DNA from 4 places in the Chryseobacterium sp. G0201 genome. Region 4 is predicted to be linked to each of the others. Evidence: riboswitches for the same ligand, from Rfam matches in the RefSeq annotation. Region 4 holds a riboswitch; each other region holds the start of a gene.
The links. Region 4 has a riboswitch for cobalamin ahead of metE (5-methyltetrahydropteroyltriglutamate--homocysteine S-methyltransferase). Riboswitches for the same ligand answer to the same signal wherever they lie in the genome.
Positions count from the first base shown of each region.

Region 1 (4,476 bases), 580 kb from region 4:
CTTGCTTTGATATAATAACTATCACCTACAGATTGATGGTTTCCACTGATGACCTCTAATGGATGGTTAAGTCCTTTTAATAAAGAATATAACTTTCTGTTTCCCTTAATTTCTGTCGGATAATTAAATTTTGGATTCATCTTAAATATTTCTACTAAAAATACAATTAATCTCTCAGATAAATAAGCTTTACGATCAAAACCCTTATTTTTGCAATAGTATTTGGTTGACAATTCAACTAAAAATTTTAAATACATGTATGATGAATTCTAGATTTTTATTACCGTTTACACTTTTTGCTGTTGCTGCTTTTGGGCAAAATCATTTTGAATTAAAAGATGCATCCAAAAATTATGACGTTAAAATTAATGTTGAAAACTGCGATAAAGATGAATGCAGAGGAAAAGCTGTCATTGATCTGATAGATAAAAAAACTTCCAAAAAATTTCAGACTTTCACTTCTGAGGATCTGAATTTTTACTTAAAAGAAGATCAGAAACCGACAGCCAATATTATTCAGTTATATGATGAACAAAGTCCATTGATTTTTGATGATTTTAATTTTGACGGAACTGAAGATTTAGCGATAAGAAATGGAAATGAAAGTAGTTATGGAGGTCCGTCATATGAGGTTTACGTTTTTAATTCCACTAAAAAACAGTTTGTAATAAGTGAAGAACTGACAAATCTGGCATATGAAAATCTGGGAATGTTTCAGACAGATTCTGAACGCAAACGTTTAATTACTTATGCAAAATCTGGTTGTTGCTGGCATCTTACGACAGAATATACTGTTGTTCCAAAAAAAGGTTTGCTAAAAGTGTATGAATTGGAAGAGGATGCAACAGGCGGTGACGAAAGGGTAAAGGTGACAAAAAGAGAACTCGAAGATGATAAATGGACAGCCAATATTAAAGACTATCCAATAAGTGAATATTATAAAGATTAAAAATGAAGATACAGAAGGAGATTGATTTTATTTTAGCCGTTGATGCTTTAAAAAATGTACAGAGAAGAAATTATAACGCCGATGATTCGAGAAGAGAAAATACGGCTGAGCATTCATGGCAGATTATTATTTTAGCTCAAATCCTTTTTCCATATGCGAAAAACAGAGCGGATATTGATTTGTTAAGAGTAATCAGAATGCTTTCTATACATGATTTGGTGGAAATTGAAGCAGGAGATACTTTCTTATTTGACGAAGCAGCAATGGTTGGGAAATTTGAAAGAGAAAAACAGTCCGCTCAAAATATTTTCGGAATTTTGGATGAACCATTACGCACTGAATTCTTTAATCTTTGGCTTGAATTTGAAGAAGAACAAACTCCTGATGCTATTTTTGCCTGTGCGATTGACAGAATTATGCCTTTCATCTTAAATTCGCACACATCAGGAAAAAGCTGGACAGAAGCCGGAGTAACCGAAAATCAAGTAAGAAATATGCTTGAAAATGCCATCAGCAGAGCTTCTGATGAAATGGGAGAGGCTTTCCAGTTTTTGATGATCAAGAATTTGGAAACTGAGAAGGTTGTGAGATAATTTTTTCTTTTTATAATGTAAATGAAGTTTATAGTATTACCTTGTTAAGCGAAGCGGCTTTGTTTACCATAATATGAATACAAACCATAAGGAAACTTTGTTTATCCTTGTGATAAAATAAAAAGTAAAAATAGGTTTCGGCGGCCAAAGGCCGCCGAAACCCTAAATATTTATAATATCTGAATTGGCTTTTTAAATTCATCAATCGCCACAAAAGTAAAATCACCCACAATCGCTCTTTCTCTTTCGTAAGAATACATTTGCTCCGTGTAGATCTCTACATTCACTTTCATACTTGTTTTTCCAACATGGGAAACTTTTCCAATTAGTTCCACAATAGTTCCTGCAGGAATTGGTCTTTTAAAATCGATCTTGTCACTGCTTACCGTTACCACTCTTTTTCTGGCAAATCGGGTAGCGGTGATAAATGCCACTTCATCCATCAATTGCATCGCTGTACCACCAAAAAGGGTGTCGTAATGATTGGTTGTGTTAGGAAAAACCGCTTTAAAGATGCTGGTTTCGGATGCTTGAATTCTTTCTTCTGTAGTCATATTTCATTATTAATTAAAGCGAAAAGAAAGAATATTGAAACAAACAGAAAATAACAGGAACACAGAAATTCCTGAAAAACCATTGATCAATAAACTTCAGATCGCGAAAGTTTTTGTCTTAAAGAAATAGGCAGGTCTCCTGACTCGTAACATCTTTATCTCCTTCCCATGCCTCGCACAGTGGATTCTTGATAAAGACTTTCGTTACTTACAGTTGCGCGACAGTTCGTGATTTTCACACGATTCCCTTTTAATCTGCAGTTAAGCAGAACCAGTTTCTAAAAAGCTAAATGTATCGGCTAGAAGCCAACAGCAAAATAACTTTTCGGTGCAAAAATAAGGATTATATGAAAGATAAACGAATTATTCCGGATTATTATAGATGATCTGGCTGATAACTTTTCCTTCTTTGATCGTCCAAAGCGTGGTATAACGGTTTTCGCCTGAACCATTGATCATATAAAGAAAAATGTGATCATTATCGATAGAAGTTACCCCAACATTATTGAAATCCATTGTCGGTTGAAATAAATTTTTAACAGCTTCTCTCACAAAAACAGAACCTCTTCCGGGCTGCTGTACTCTGATAGATTTAATTTCTGTCATACCTTCGGGAAGCTCGTTGCCTATTCCCCAAGGTTTTACTTTATCTATGGTCAGAATTTTTCCGTTAGCATCTTTTTCCTTTTTACGGTAACTCGCGTTGGATGGGTAAACGTCAATAATAACTTTACTTCTTTGGTTAGCCGGAATTTTCGGATCGGTGTTATCTGTGAAAATAAGAGATTTTCCGTTTTTAGATTTGGAAGGCGTGTAAGGTGGTAACTGATCGATATAAGCAATACGGTCTTTGTTCACCATACCTTCTTTGTTCAGAGAGTCATATCTTACGAAAGGTTTTTCGGTGTCGTCTTTATCAGGATATTTTATCCAGATCCATTCTGTTTCTCCGGGAGCAGGTTTTACATAGACAAAAACATCTCCCCGGCGCATACGGATTTTATCCACAATTTTTCGGTAATTATCCTTAGCAACACGTACCATGGCGTAGCCTTCTTCAGCTTTTACAACTCCAAAAGGAACTTTATTTTGTCCTTTCATTAAGCTTAAAGAAAAAACACTGAAAATTGATAAATAAAATACTTTTTTTGCGGAAATCATCATGAAAAATTTTTGACTCTTCAAATATATAAATTAAATGCTTTTCGGGAGGTATTTAAACAATTGCAATTCTTTATTTATAAAGGAAAATTATTTAGAAGAATTTAATTTTAAGGTTGTTTTAAAAATACCACCTCCTTCAAGGTTTTCATTTTTGTCATTACAATTATAACTTACTACACAATTTTTGATATCATTTTCTTTTAAAGCGGATATTATTTTCTTTTTACTATCTATATTCGTACAGATAGAAATTAAAGGATTATTAGAAAAGTTAATATTATCTAGTTTATTAGAATTAATTTTCAGTATACTAATTTTATTATTACCAATAAAAATATTTTTTAGTAAAGGATTTTTTAATATAGTTAATGATGAAATATTATTTGATTCAATATCTAAGTCTTCTATATTTGGACATTCAGTAATATCTAATTGGATTAACATATTTTCTGCGGCGAGTAAAGATTTTAATTTATTATTATTTTTAAATATAATTTTCTCTACATTATTTTTTTCAATATCTAGTGATTTTAGATAGTATGAATTTGAGATATTAATTTCTTTTAATTTATTTTGACTAAAAAATGCATCTTCCAAAAATGCAAAGGAACTTAAATCTAATCTTTCTATTCTATTATTTTCAGCCGAAATAGCTTTTAGATTTGGACACAAATTAAGATCGAAATTTTCAATAATATTATCAGAAAAGAATATGTATTCTAATGATGTGCAATTTTCTAATTTTACACTCCTGATATTAGATTTTTCTGAAAGTATTGATTTTAGTTTTGATTTATTATTTAAATAGAATGTTTCAATAGAATTATTTTCTATTTCCAATTCGACTAAGTTTTCCAAAAGATTTATTTCATCAATATTCGTAATTAAATTGCTACTACAATTGAGGTTCGTAAGATTTCTAAAATACCTTAATCCATATAAATCAACAATATTAGAATCTGAAATCTCTAAAGAATAAACTTTATCAGCCTCATTTTCTTCTATTTTATTGTCATTATTTTGGTCAATTTTAATAAAGTTTCCTTCTTTGTCTTTGGCTGTCTTGCTAGATAATATTTTTGTTTTAAAATTATTGTCTTTAAAAATTATTTCAGATGAATATAACTTAGTAGATAAAAAAATAATGAATAATAGTAATATCCTCATAATAAATCGTTTAAATCCTCTCCAATTCTTCAGCGCTAATCGTCGTCTT
Region 1 covers NZ_CP033917.1:184,424-188,899, reverse strand. The annotation lists gene EG348_RS00785 (cytochrome P450) at 1-140, opposite strand, end outside; gene EG348_RS00780 (XAC2610-related protein) at 260-949, shown strand; gene EG348_RS00775 (HD domain-containing protein) at 952-1,542, shown strand; gene EG348_RS00770 (acyl-CoA thioesterase) at 1,713-2,096, opposite strand; cobalamin riboswitch at 2,208-2,387, opposite strand; gene EG348_RS00765 (hypothetical protein) at 2,460-3,260, opposite strand; gene EG348_RS00760 (hypothetical protein) at 3,348-4,427, opposite strand; gene EG348_RS00755 (endonuclease MutS2) at 4,438-4,476, opposite strand, start outside.
Region 1: linked by a shared signal. The riboswitch ahead of EG348_RS00770 (acyl-CoA thioesterase) and the one ahead of metE (5-methyltetrahydropteroyltriglutamate--homocysteine S-methyltransferase) in region 4 are both predicted to bind cobalamin.

Region 2 (4,476 bases), 690 kb from region 4:
GAATGATTTTTTAATACTTTCGCTAATTCTACACTGCTTTCAATATCCCAGCCATTTTCAGCGTATTCTGTACCTGAAATCCTTACAAACAGCGCTACATTTTCGTTTAATTCTTCATTTACGGCATCTACAATTTCCAATAAAAACCTAATTCTGTTCTCAAAGCTTCCGCCATATTCATCGGTTCTGATGTTGGAAAGCGGAGATAAAAACTGATGAACCAAATATCCATGTGCTCCGTGAATTTCAATCACATCAAAACCTGCTTTTACAGCTCTTCTTACAGCCTCTTTAAAGTTTTGAACCTGTTCTTTAATCTCTTCTACTGTTAAAACATGCGGAATTCTTTCTGTGGGATGATAAGGAATCGGGCTTGGCGCAACAGTTTCCCAACCTTCTTCAACAGGGATTTGCAGATTGTTCCAAGTTGAACCTTTTCTTCCTGCATGAGCAATTTGTATTCCTATTTTGCTGTCTGAATTTTTATGTACAAACTCAACAATTTTCTGTAGTTTCTCGGCCTGTTCGTCATTCCAGATACCCATGCAATGGTTGGTGATCCTTCCGCGGGGTTCAACTCCGGTTGCTTCTACCATAATTAATCCTGTTCCGCCCTGCGACCTGCTTCCGTAATGTACATAATGAAAATCATTAGCCATCCCGTTTTCACAAGAATACATACACATTGGAGACATTACCCAACGGTTCTTTAACTCAACATTTCTGAATTTTATAGGAGTGTATAACATGTTTGATGTTTTGAATTTTAATTAAAAATTTTGAAGGATAAAATAATATTGTCCACCTGATGAAAAAGAGCTAATTTTATCCCCCTTTTTTAGGTCCACAATATATGAAAAAAGACATACAGATAGGTTACGAATATTTTAAAAATAACAGTGAACTTAGCGATATAGAAAATACGTTGTTCGCAAGAGCAAAACAAGCCAGAGAAAATGCTTACGCCCCTTATTCCAACTTTTTGGTAGGCTGTTCGGTTTTATTGGAAAATGGAGAAATATTCTCCGGAAATAATCAGGAAAATGCAGCTTTTCCGTCCGGTCTTTGTGCCGAAAGAACGACTTTATTCTGGGTAGCAGCCAATTTTCCGAATGAAAAGATCAAAAAGATCTTTATTGTTGGCGGACCGAGAGAATTTCACGAGAAAAATCCGCCAATTCCGCCTTGTGGAGCTTGCAGACAAAGCTTAATTGAATATGAAACCAAGCAGAATGAAAATATTGATCTTTATTTTTCGAGCATGAATGATGTGGTCGTGAAAGTGAATTCTATTAAAGATTTGTTGCCGTTTTATTTTGATGCTACGTTTTTGTAGAACTATTTTTGTTTTAAACACAAAGATCACAAAGGTTTTCTTTAAAATTATTGAGAATATTTTCGTTGGCAAAGGCGTTTCATTCAGTAAAGTTTATTGTCATTGCGAGGAGCAAAGCGACGAAGCAATCTTTTTTATCACTAATTTTTTTATGAGATTGCTTCACATTCGGTTCGCAATGACGGGAACAATTGAAAAGGCGATAAATACCCTAGCCCCGATTGCAGTGAAAATCCTTTTTTGAAAAAAAAGATTGTAACGGAAAGCGGGAAATAGCTCCTGAAAAATAGGTAATGAGTAATTGGTAATAGGCAATTTTGAATAATAGCTATCGTGAGATTTTTTGATTTAAGGCTTTCTCGATTTTGCATTTCAATTTAATAAATTTACCTTTGCAAAAATTTTGGTTTCCAATGTATTGGAATGAAAAGGGAATTGGGTGAGAACCCCAAACTGTCCCCGCAACTGTAAATCGCAACCAAAATTTCTACGAAAAACCACTGTGCAAACGGGAAGGTGTAGAAAGCGAAAGTCAGGAGACCTGCCAAAATTATAATAAAAAAATAGATTGCTTTCGGAGGAAAAGTAAAATAGTAATGGATATAAAAAGATCTTTAGTACTGCTTTTTTCGTCTTATGGTTGTTTTCTTTTCGCACAGGAGAAAACCATAGATACCGTTTATGTTTTTGATAACCAAATGAGTAAGGTTAAACTTTTTCATAACGTTACCACCATTACTCCTCAGGATGCTGAGAAAAACTCAACCAATCTTTCTGAACTTTTACGTTTTCAATCTGCCGTTTATATTAAAGAAAATGGTCGTGGAGCAGTTTCTTCGCCATCTTTCAGAGGGACAACAGCATCGCAAACCGCTTTTGTATGGAACGGAATTAATATTAACTCTAACTTTTTGGGTCAGGGTGACGTTAATAATATTCCTTTTGGGGGATTTGATCAGCTTATTGTAAAATCTGGCGGAGGAAGTGTAAGTTATGGCAGCGGCGCGATCGGTGGAAGCATTCATTTAAATAATAATCTGGATTTTAACAGAGGCGCTCATGCTTCGTTATTTTCTGAAGCGGCATCTTTCGGCACCTACAATAATTTGCTTAAGGCTTCTTACAGCAACGAGAAATTCAGTTTCAAGGCCTCCGGTCATTATTCGATAAGTGAAAATGATTACGAAGTTGAAGAGTCACGTGATTATATCAACAGAAACGGAAAATACAACAATACCAATTTAAATTTTTCGGCAGCTTATAAAATAGCACCTCATCATCAGATCTCATGGATCTCTGAATTTTTTAATGGAAATCAGCATTATCCTGTTTTCTTTGAAAGTCAGACTCCTACAAAATATGGAACTCAAAATGTAAGAAGTTTAATCTCGTGGGATTGGAATAAAACTAAGTTCAGCAATTCATTTAAAGCAGCTTATACGGAAGAAAATTTCCAATATTTTGGGAATATCGACGGACCAAAAACAAGTGGTGGAACAGGAAAAAATTATATTTTGAAAAATGATTTTAATTATTTTATTGTTCCAAAATTAAATTTCAACTTAATTACAGAATTTCAGGTTAATAAAGGAGAAGGTTATGCATCCGGAATCGATCATATAAGCAGAAATGTAGGTTCTGTAGCAGGATTATTGCGTTATTTCACGACGAAAGATCTTCGTTTTGAAGCCGGAGTTAAAAAAGATTTTGTTGAAGATATCAGTTCGCCACTCCAATTTTCGTTTTCAGGGAAGTGGAATGCTGTCGATTGGTATAATGTGGGAATCAGTGCTTCAAGGAATTTCAGATTTCCAACATTTAATGATCTGTACTGGAGCCCGGGCGGAAATAAAGATTTGAAACCAGAGACATCTTATCAGATTGAATTGAGAAATCAGTTCAAAATTGCTGATGTACAGCTTTCGGTCACTCCATATTACATGAAGATTAAGGATATGATCCAATGGTTGCCTAGTCCGCTAGGATATTACTCCGCTTTCAACACCAACAGAGTTGAATCTTATGGAATTGAATCCAGAATCGATTATGAAAAAAAATTCGGGAAGCATAATCTGAGAACGAATTTAGGCTATTCATACACCAAATCTACCAATCTTGACACGGATAAACAGCTGATGTACGTTCCTTTCCACAAGTTATTTGGAAACATTGATTATCAATATGATTTTATGAGATTGTATGTTCAGGGAATGTTCAACGGGCTAACCTATGCAGATACCGACGAAAAAAGAGAAGATGCTTTGGAACCTTATTTTGTAATGAATGCAGGTATTTCTGCAACGATTCTTAAAAATTACACAGTAGGTTTTAAAGTGAATAATATTTTTAACCAAGTATATGCGACAACAGCATTTTATCCGATGCCTTTGAGAAATTATAGTGTGAATTTGAATATCAATTTTTAAATAAATAATTAAATATAATGAATATCAGAAAAATTTTATCCCTTGCATTTGCTGCAACATTACTTTTCAATGTTTCTTGTAGCAGTGACAGCGACGATGTTGTTTTAGAAACTACCTTTGAAAACGGAATTCTTATCACCAACGAAGGCGGATTTACAACTCCGACAGCAGAGGTTTCTTTTGTTACCAATGACCTTTCTGCATTAGCTAACAAAATTTATTCAGGAAAAAATAATGAGGTTTTAGGGAATGTTTTACAGACAATAGGTTTTGACGGAAACAATGCTTATCTGGTTTCAAATGTACCTAATAAAATTGATATCGTTAACAGATATACCTTTAAAAAACAGGCTACTGTAACGACTAATCTTCAAAATCCGAGATATATTGCGTTTTCCGGAAATCAGTATTACGTAACCAACAATAACTTTTTTGACGTAATGAAACTGAATGTTTACAACAAAGACAATTCTTTTGTAAAAAGTATCAGTTTCGCAAGATCTGCAGAAAAAGTAGTTGAAGCCAACGGAAATATTGTAGTGCAAACCGACGGTGTTACTTACGAATCTACTCCTCCTTACAGCGAATTGCCAACGGGATATACAATTACGATTGTAAAAGCTTCAACAAACGTTGTTGACAAAACCGTAACACTTCCAAGCAACGGAATAATCAGAGATCTTATCTCTTACAACGGAGATGCTTATGTGTTGG
Region 2 covers NZ_CP033917.1:296,863-301,338, forward strand. The annotation lists gene namA (NADPH dehydrogenase NamA) at 1-749, opposite strand, end outside; gene EG348_RS01265 (cytidine deaminase) at 854-1,336, shown strand; cobalamin riboswitch at 1,724-1,900, shown strand; gene EG348_RS01270 (TonB-dependent receptor plug domain-containing protein) at 1,933-3,762, shown strand; gene EG348_RS01275 (hypothetical protein) at 3,780-4,476, shown strand, end outside.
Region 2: linked by a shared signal. The riboswitch ahead of EG348_RS01270 (TonB-dependent receptor plug domain-containing protein) and the one ahead of metE (5-methyltetrahydropteroyltriglutamate--homocysteine S-methyltransferase) in region 4 are both predicted to bind cobalamin.

Region 3 (4,476 bases), 2.3 Mb from region 4:
TTTATTGGTTCCCATATTTCCTTCATTCAAAAGATAAAAACCTTTGATCACAGTATTTTCGGGCTGAGCCAGATTTTCCTGCTCTTCACGGATGATGTATTCGTCTGTACGGCATGAAACCAGAAAGACAAATACAAACAACAGCAGAGAAAAGTTTAATTTTTTCATAATGTATAACTAAGAATAAGTTTAAAAAATCTCCCCGGCATCGGGTAACTTAGGACAACTTCGTAGTATTGGTTCAAAACATTATTCACTTCAAAACTTGCTTTAAATTGATGAGATTTCCAATTGAATTTTTTCTGTATCGATAAATCGTGCGTATACCAAGGCTGTATATGATTAAAAGCAATATTGTTCTGATTAATATCGTAACGCTCTCCAACATATATAAAACTGTAATTAAAAGCCCAATCTTTATAATCCGCCATTAAAGTAAATGTTCCGCTGTGCCAAGGTGTGTAAGGAATCTGATTTCCAAAGAAAGATTCTTCCCTGTCAGAAAAATCTCTTGCACTTTGATAAGTATAGCTTAATAATGGTTTTATTTTTACTTTTCCGACCTGCAGTTCTGCCTGAATATTGACATCTGCACCCAAAATTTCAACATAATCAAGATTCTGCATCGTCCATCGGAACATACTTCCATTAGGAGAAGCAATAATTTTATCCTTAACCTGATTGAAATAACCGTCCACTTTTACATAAAAGCCTTTAAAGAAATTATTATTGTCGTAGAATTTCTGATAGGTGAAGCCAAGATCGTACTGCTCTGTAAATTCGGGTCTTAAAGAAGAACTTCCAATTAAAGTGTAATACAGATCATTGAAAGTTGGCATCCTGAAAATACGTTTATAGAAACCTCGTACCGTAAAATCTTTAGAATCAAAAGGCTGATAGCTTAAAAATGCAGCCGGTGTCCATTCTGTCTTGTCAGGAGATTTGGTATTAAGCTCTACTTCTTCATGGATAAAAGTTCCCAAAACACTTCCTAAAAATTTGAATCTGTTCCATTGATAAGTCGTCGCAAAAGCCACAAGCGAAGTATAACGGGTAGGATAAGAAAATAGTTTCATATCAGCATCCAGCGTATTATACTGAAAGTCTACACTTGCACTCACATCCCAATTTGGAGTAATGGAATACAGATTTGACGAAGAAAGATATAACTCCCTCTGGATATATTGATTCTGAATCTTAATCGAAGAAACCGTATCTACATATTGAGTATAATCGTAGGCAAATTTAGCTTTTAACTGTGTTTCAAATTTGGGAAAGATCTTTTTTCTGAAATTAGCCTGAACAAAATAATTTTCATCAACCATTCTTTGCCCTCTAGCATCAAAACGGTTGTTGACAATAGCTCCGGGAATCCCTCGGTTTGATAAATAGCCGTAACCTCTTACATTCCAGCTTCCGTTATTTACAATTCCATTAATGCTTGTTTCAAAACGTTTTGCTCTGATATCAGAATCAAATCTTTTAAAAATCGTGTCATAAGCAATGGCTCCGTCAGGATATTTTCTCGAGTATCTGTATTTATAAACACCATCACTCTGTATAAATTCTGAACTAAAACTTGCAGAAACCTTATCCGAAATTTTCTGCTCTAAACGAAATGAAGGATTAAAAAGCTCTATAGAACTATTTTTTAGTCTAATAACTAAATTTGTTTTTTGATTTCCTTTAAAACTTGGCGTTTTCGGCTGAAGATAAATAGATCCTGATGACCCGAAATCTTTCGCAGGTTGAAAAATTTCGCTTTTTTGTCCGTTATACAGTGAAATTTCTTCAATATCATCTAAAGAAAATCGTCCCAGATCTACTAAGCCATTTTGTGCATTTCCCAATTGAATTCCATCATAAAAAACTCCGACATGCTGACTTCCCAAACTTCGGATATTGATGGTTTTCATTCCTCCAATTCCACCGTAATCTTTAATCTGAACTCCGGAAAAATAACGCAATGCATCAGCAACCGACTGGCTGTTTAGTCTTTCCAATTGTTCTCCCGAAAGCGTTTGCGCTGGAAGAATTTCTTTAAAATTCTTTTTGTAAATATTGACAGCCTTGATCGATTTCTCTTTTATACTGTCTTTCTTGGTTTGAGAAAAGTATAATTGAGCCGTTAGCACAAAAATTGTGATAATAACTTTATAAAATCCGGAAGTAAATTTTGATACCATTAGCTCTTTGAAAATAATAACGCTAATGGATATAAGAATGCAGCAATGAAAAGCACAGCAATATAACTGCACAGAATCATTGTTGTCCTAAGCTTTATTCCACGAAAGCGTCAAACGTTAAATCTTCTGGCAGGTCTTCTGACTTACTCCATTTTTGAAATCCTTCCCATTATAAAAAACAGTGGATATAATTTTCAAAAACTTTTTTGTGGAGCTTACAGCAGCGGGTCTGTTCCGGATTTACACCGAATTCCCTTTTAAGCGCTTTTTATGGCTCACCAGATTTCGGCAAAGATAGAAAATTATTGGCAGATACAATATTTTAATTAATTGCATGATATTCAATTAATTAAAACAATTTTTAATTTTAATAACGGAATTTTTTTAACGCAAAGTTTAATTTTCAGTTGTGAATATTTTTAAGGAGCAAAAAAGAAATCAATTAAAATTGATTTGATGAAGCTTATGGATTTTTTTAACGATAAACCCCGGTGACTTCGAGAACCTCAGTCACCGGGGTTTTATAAATTGAGTACACAGTTGGTGGCTGAGGCTCTCGAAGCCACCATTATTTATTTAAATCCCAAAATTGATAAAAACACTCAATCGGGATTTTGCTTCAATATCACCTCCTACCAAATTAGAATACGCAGGAAGCATGACTTCACTTCCAAGACTAAACTTTTTATAAGAGGCTTCAAAACCCAATTTTCCATACAAAGCACTTCCTGCGGTATTGGGTAAATCTTCACGAAACTGTTTATTTCGATCATAAACTTCTCCCTGCATTCCTGCTTTTCCTGAAAAAATTACTTTTTCATTGGCGATAAATTGATAGAATCCAGTAGCAGAATAATTCCATTGGTTTCCAAAATCATAATGCTTTTTGTTCTCTGTTTTAATGGTATAATCTGTGTTTAAAAGAACAGCAACTTTATTTTTCTGAAATTTGTAATTCAAAACCATCTGATAATCCCAGCTTCCTGTTCCTAACTGAAAACTTGGATTAACTCCTGTGATTCCTTTTTCATCAAATTTTCCCAGCGGAACTTTTACTCCAATTCCTCCATTTAATTGATGAATATTATCTTTTGAATTGATCAACTGATAAATTCCCATTAGATTTAAATCTCCAATTCCATTAATCTTTATATCACCCTGCATTGTTTTCTTTTCATGAAAATGAAATGGTAAACTCGCATACACACTTAGCTTTTTAGTTAAAGGAATTTTCCCCCAAAGTTGAATGGTATTGAAATATTGATCTTGCGATAAATCCTTTACAAATAGATTCTCTTTCGCTTTATAATGTTGTGCAAAATATTTAATCCCTATAAATTGTGGATTTAATAAAGACTCAAAACCAGAAGAACCGTTTCCTGCAGCGCATCCGCAGGCATCGCAATCATCAAAAACCATTTCATTAAAATCAGTAGGAATATAAAGACTATCACCGATTGTTTTAGCCTGAAATAAATTACATAAAATCAAGCTTATTATTAAAATTATTCTTTTCATGTTTACTCAGCAAATTTTGGATTTGAAATGAAGTTTTTATCAGACAGTGTTTTCAAAAAGGCGATAATAAAAATCTTTTCCTGATCGTTCATCGCAATTCCGACATGTCCGTTTTGTTTTAATTGAGGATCAAGATTAGGATTATCTTCCACATTATCTGAATAGAAATTAAGTACTGCATTTAGTGTGTAAAATCTTCCGTCATGCATGTACGGGGCAGTATATTCAATATTTCGCAAACTTGGAACACGGAATTTCATCCAATCATTTTGATCAAGCGTCACTCGATATCGTCCGGCATCTTTGAATTGCGTATTGTAATACATTCCTGTATTTCTGAAACTTTCATCTGTAAATAATTCTCCACTGTGGCAGGAAGCACATTTCTGCTGAAATAAATTCATTCCCTGAGTTTCTTCTGAGGTGAAATTTTCTTTTCCTTGCTTAAATCTGTCATACTTTGAATCTGCAGAAATCATCGTCGCCATAAATTGTGACAACGCTTTTAACACCCTTTCCCCTGTGATACTTTCATCGCCATACGCTGATTTGAAAAGTTTTTTATACTTAGAATCTGCGCTTAATTTTGAAATTACTTCAGGCATCGAACTATCCATTTCATTCGCATCTGTGATGGGAATAATGGGTTGTTCGTTGAGATTATGAATGACTCCGTCCCACATATATCGTTTTAAAAATGCCATATTCTGAATCGCCGGAGCATTTCTGATTCCAATTCGATCATCAACACCATGACTTACTGTGTGACCGT
Region 3 covers NZ_CP033917.1:1,929,154-1,933,629, reverse strand. The annotation lists gene EG348_RS08675 (YncE family protein) at 1-168, opposite strand, end outside; gene EG348_RS08670 (TonB-dependent receptor plug domain-containing protein) at 165-2,186, opposite strand; cobalamin riboswitch at 2,297-2,484, opposite strand; gene EG348_RS08665 (transporter) at 2,763-3,704, opposite strand; gene EG348_RS08660 (cytochrome-c peroxidase) at 3,707-4,476, opposite strand, start outside.
Region 3: linked by a shared signal. The riboswitch ahead of EG348_RS08670 (TonB-dependent receptor plug domain-containing protein) and the one ahead of metE (5-methyltetrahydropteroyltriglutamate--homocysteine S-methyltransferase) in region 4 are both predicted to bind cobalamin.

Region 4 (4,476 bases):
AACATGTGCCGGATTATTAGACAACGACAATCCCGAAGAATGCATAAAAAGGGAAACCGAAGAAGAAACCGGCTACAAGATCTCAAAAGTTGAAAAAGTTTTTGAATCTTACATGTCGCCAGGTTCAGTAACTGAAATTCTACATTTCTTCATAGCTGAATATTCTAAGGAAATGAAAACCACTGACGGCGGCGGACTTGAGGAGGAAGGAGAAGATATTGAAGTTTTAGAGCTTTCTTTTGATGAAACCCTAGCGATGATAGATTCTGGCGAGATCAAGGATGCTAAGACGATTATGCTGTTGCAGCATGTGAGGGTGAAAAATATTATGTAGAATTTAAATATTACCTTAAAATTAATGCCCAAATTTTCAAAAAGAAATGTAATAGTCATCCTCTGTTTCATTATCGTATTCTCTCTACAAGACTTTGTATTAAAGCCTATTATAAAAGAAAAATACCTATATGATGACTTAAAAATTTTTTAAAATTATTCTTGGAAATACACTTTATCAATTTTTGTAATAATTGCAACAATAATTATTTTCAAAATAAAAAAATCACTTAAATTAGATCAAATTCCAGTAATTATTTTAGCTCTTATAATCTTTGGAAGTAGTTTTTATTTCGGAGTACACAACCTTATTGATAACTCAATACTTTACATAAATTCAATAACGGAAGGATCAAGAATTGTAAAAACCTATCAAGTAATTAATCATAAAGAGAATCAAATCTTTTGGTTAAATAGTAATGAGTCTATTCACGATACAGATGATTTAGAAAAAATTAATAAAAGTAGAATTAGAAAAAATTTAAAATCTATTTTTGAATTTAAAAACAAGGATACTGTTAAAGTAACTTTTAATAAAGGACTAATAAATGTACATTATCTTAAATAATTTTTTCTCAATTCCATAATAACTTTCACCGATCGGTCTCTTCGAAAAAAAACGTTTTAGAGATCCGTATCCTTCCGCGATCCTGATCAAAATTTAATTGAAGTAAGCAATTACTTAAGTTAAATGATTCTAAATATGAGCAGTCATTAAATAGTGACCAAAAAATGACTAATTTCGTATAGACAATTCACTAATAAGCACTTATGTATCTTGATGAAAAAATTCTCTCTATCATACTCAGTGATTTTGAACAGGAAAAATTCGGAGCTAAGGAACTGCTGATCGAAGAAGGCAAGATCGCCCGAAAATTTTACTACGTTGAAAAGGGAGTTACGAGAGGCTGGCTCAATAATGACGGGAAGGAAATCACCTTTCAGTTTATGTTTGAAGGCGCTTTTATTTCGTCCTGGGAAAGTCTTTTTTATAGTTCGCCAAGTCTTTATAACATTGAAACAATAGAACCTGTCCTAGTTTACAGTGCTTCTCTTGAAGAGTTCAGACAAAAAATGGAAAACAATCCTTACATCAAAGATTTCTATTACAATAATTTGCAGCAAAGACTTTTAAAATATCAAAAACTATTTATTTCAAGAATAAAAGATACCCCTGAAGAGCGATACAATCAATTATTTGAGGAATCACCTGAGATTATCCGCAGAATTCCGCAGCATTATATTGCTTCTTATTTGGGGATTACCTCTGTGTCTTTGAGTAGGATCAGGAGTAGAAGATGATTAAATTTTAAAGTTTCTAAATATTCACCCCATAAATATTCTTCACTTCCGCCATCACAAAAGTACTATGCGTACTTCCGATGGAATCTACAGAGCCCAACTTATTGAACACAAAATCCTGATAATGTTTCATATCCCTTACCTGAACCTTTAGTAAAAAATCGAAATCTCCAGAAATATTATAACATTCAGCCACTTCATCGATCTGTAAAATATCTTTGACAAATTCATTTCCTACAGAACGGTCATGAATTTTCAGTTTGACCTGACAAAAAACGGTAAAACCACGATTCAATTTTTCGGCTTCCAAAACGGCTGCGTAATGTTTAATATAACCGTCTTGTTCCAGCCTTTTCATTCGCTCAAAAACAGGTGATGGTGAAAGATTAACTTCTTTAGCCAACTCCTTTACAGTCAATTTTGCGTTTTTTTGGAGGATTCTTAACAGTTGAAGATCCTTTTCATCCAGTCTTTCCACAGAATAATATTCTTTTTAAGATTAATTTTTTCAAATTTACAGAATAAATACCCATTAAATATTATTTAAACAAAATATTATCCTTAATTTTTAAACCAAAACCAATCAATTTACTTAAATCAATATCTTTATCCCAGATTTTGTTCTTTAACATACTTCATCAAACGGAAAAGGTTTTACTTAACGTAGATTAATAGGGAATCGTGTGAAAATCACGAGCTGTCGCGCAACTGTAAGTAACACAAAAAGATTTTTGTCCCAGTAAATCCACTGTGAAAACGGGAAGGATGACAAAAATTGTTACAAGTCAGGAGACCTGCCTGTTCCGAATTGACAATGCTTTCGCGGTTTGAAGCTTTTTGGTCATACAGATGATACTTTTGAACGTATTTTGGTTTAAAATTTAAATTGATTTTTAAACTAATTCTCTTTATTAAAAGAAAAATTACGTCCTCATTGTATCTACTCTATTTCTAAAAACGCTCTCTCTTCGACGGCATTCTGAAGCATTCAAAAAGAACTTTACAATTACTATTTAATTAAAAAGTTTAAAAGAAAATGCAAACACACATCCTTGGCTATCCGCGTATTGGTAGCAACAGAGAACTAAAAAAAGCTTGTGAAAACTATTGGTCCGGAAAAATAGTTTTAGACGAACTATTGGAAGTTGGCAAAACCATTTCCCAAAGCAACTGGAAACTGCAACAGGAAGCAGGAATCGATCTTATTCCTTGCAACGATTTTTCGTATTACGATCAGGTTTTAGATATGACGTTGACAGTTGGAGCAATTCCCGAACGTTATCAGGAAATTGCTTTCAAAAAGTCTGAACTTGACCTTTATTTTGCGATGGCAAGAGGTTTCCAGAAAGACGGTTTGGACATCACCGCGATGGAAATGACGAAATGGTTTGATACCAATTATCACTACATCGTCCCAGAATTTAATAAAAATCAGGAGTTTACATTATTCTCCAATAAAATCATCCAGGAATTCATCAGCGCAAAGCAGGCAGGAATCAACGCCAAGCCTGTCATCATCGGTTTGTTGACGTATTTGTTGTTGGGAAAGGAAAAAGAAGAAGGTTTTGACAAGTTAGATTTAGCCCAAAACCTAGTTCAAGTTTATATTCAAATCTTAAAAGAATTAGAAAATCATGGTGCAGAATATATTCAGTTTGATGAGCCGTTTTTAGCATTAGATTTAAATGAAAAAGCAAAAGAAACGTATCAATTGATCTACGCTGAAATCAGAAAACAGTTTCCAAATCTAAAATTCATTGTTGCCACCTATTTTGATGGATTAAAAGACAATCTCTCATTGGTGACTTCCCTTCCAATCGATGTTTTACATATTGATCTTATTCGTTCACCTGAACAATTGGATGAAGTTTTACAAACCATTCCAAACACTTTAAGTCTTTCTTTGGGAATCGTAGACGGAAGAAATATCTGGAAAAATGATTTCAGCCAATCACTACATTTCATTAAAAAAGCTGTTGAGAAAATTGGTTCTGAAAGAGTTTTTATTGCTCCTTCTTGTTCATTGCTCCACTCTCCTTTCGATCTTGATTCAGAGAAAAATGAAGATATTTTATCTCCCGAAATCAAACAATGGATGGCTTTCGCAAAACAAAAAGTACATGAAATTGTTACGTTAAAAAAACTGGCTTCAGAAAATCCGGTTTACAATACTTTACAGGAATTAGCTGAAAATAAAAAGGCAATTGAAAACCGTAAAATATCAACCTTAATTCACAATCAGGACGTGAAAAACCGTGTTGATGTGACGACTGAAGAAGATGCGCAGAGAAATTCTCCGTTCAATGTAAGAAAAGAAACACAGCAAAATGTGTTGCAACTTCCTTTATTTCCTACAACAACGATCGGTTCGTTTCCGCAGACAAAAGACGTGAGAACCTGGCGTGCAAAATTCAAAAAAGGAGAATTAAATGCCGAACAATACGACAATTTACTGAAACAGGAAACCGAAAGAACCATCCGTTGGCAGGAAGAAATCGGGATCGATGTATTGGTTCACGGAGAATTTGAGCGAAACGATATGGTGGAATATTTCGGGGAACAATTGGCAGGATTTGCGTTTACTCAAAACGGTTGGGTTCAAAGTTACGGAAGCCGTTGCGTGAAACCACCTGTGATTTTTGGAGATGTTCACAGACCGAATCCAATGACGGTTTATTGGTCGGAATATGCGCAATCTTTAACAAAAAAATGGGTAAAAGGAATGTTGACGGGACCTGTAACGATTCTTCAATGGTCTTTTGTGCGTGACGACCAGCCTCGTTCGTTGACTTGCAAACAGATTGCATTAGCGATTCGTGATGAGGTGAATGATTTGGAAAA
Region 4 covers NZ_CP033917.1:4,415,815-4,420,290, forward strand. The annotation lists gene nudK (GDP-mannose pyrophosphatase NudK) at 1-334, shown strand, start outside; gene EG348_RS19840 (Crp/Fnr family transcriptional regulator) at 1,105-1,635, shown strand; gene EG348_RS19845 (Lrp/AsnC family transcriptional regulator) at 1,652-2,113, opposite strand; cobalamin riboswitch at 2,268-2,452, shown strand; gene metE (5-methyltetrahydropteroyltriglutamate--homocysteine S-methyltransferase) at 2,672-4,476, shown strand, end outside.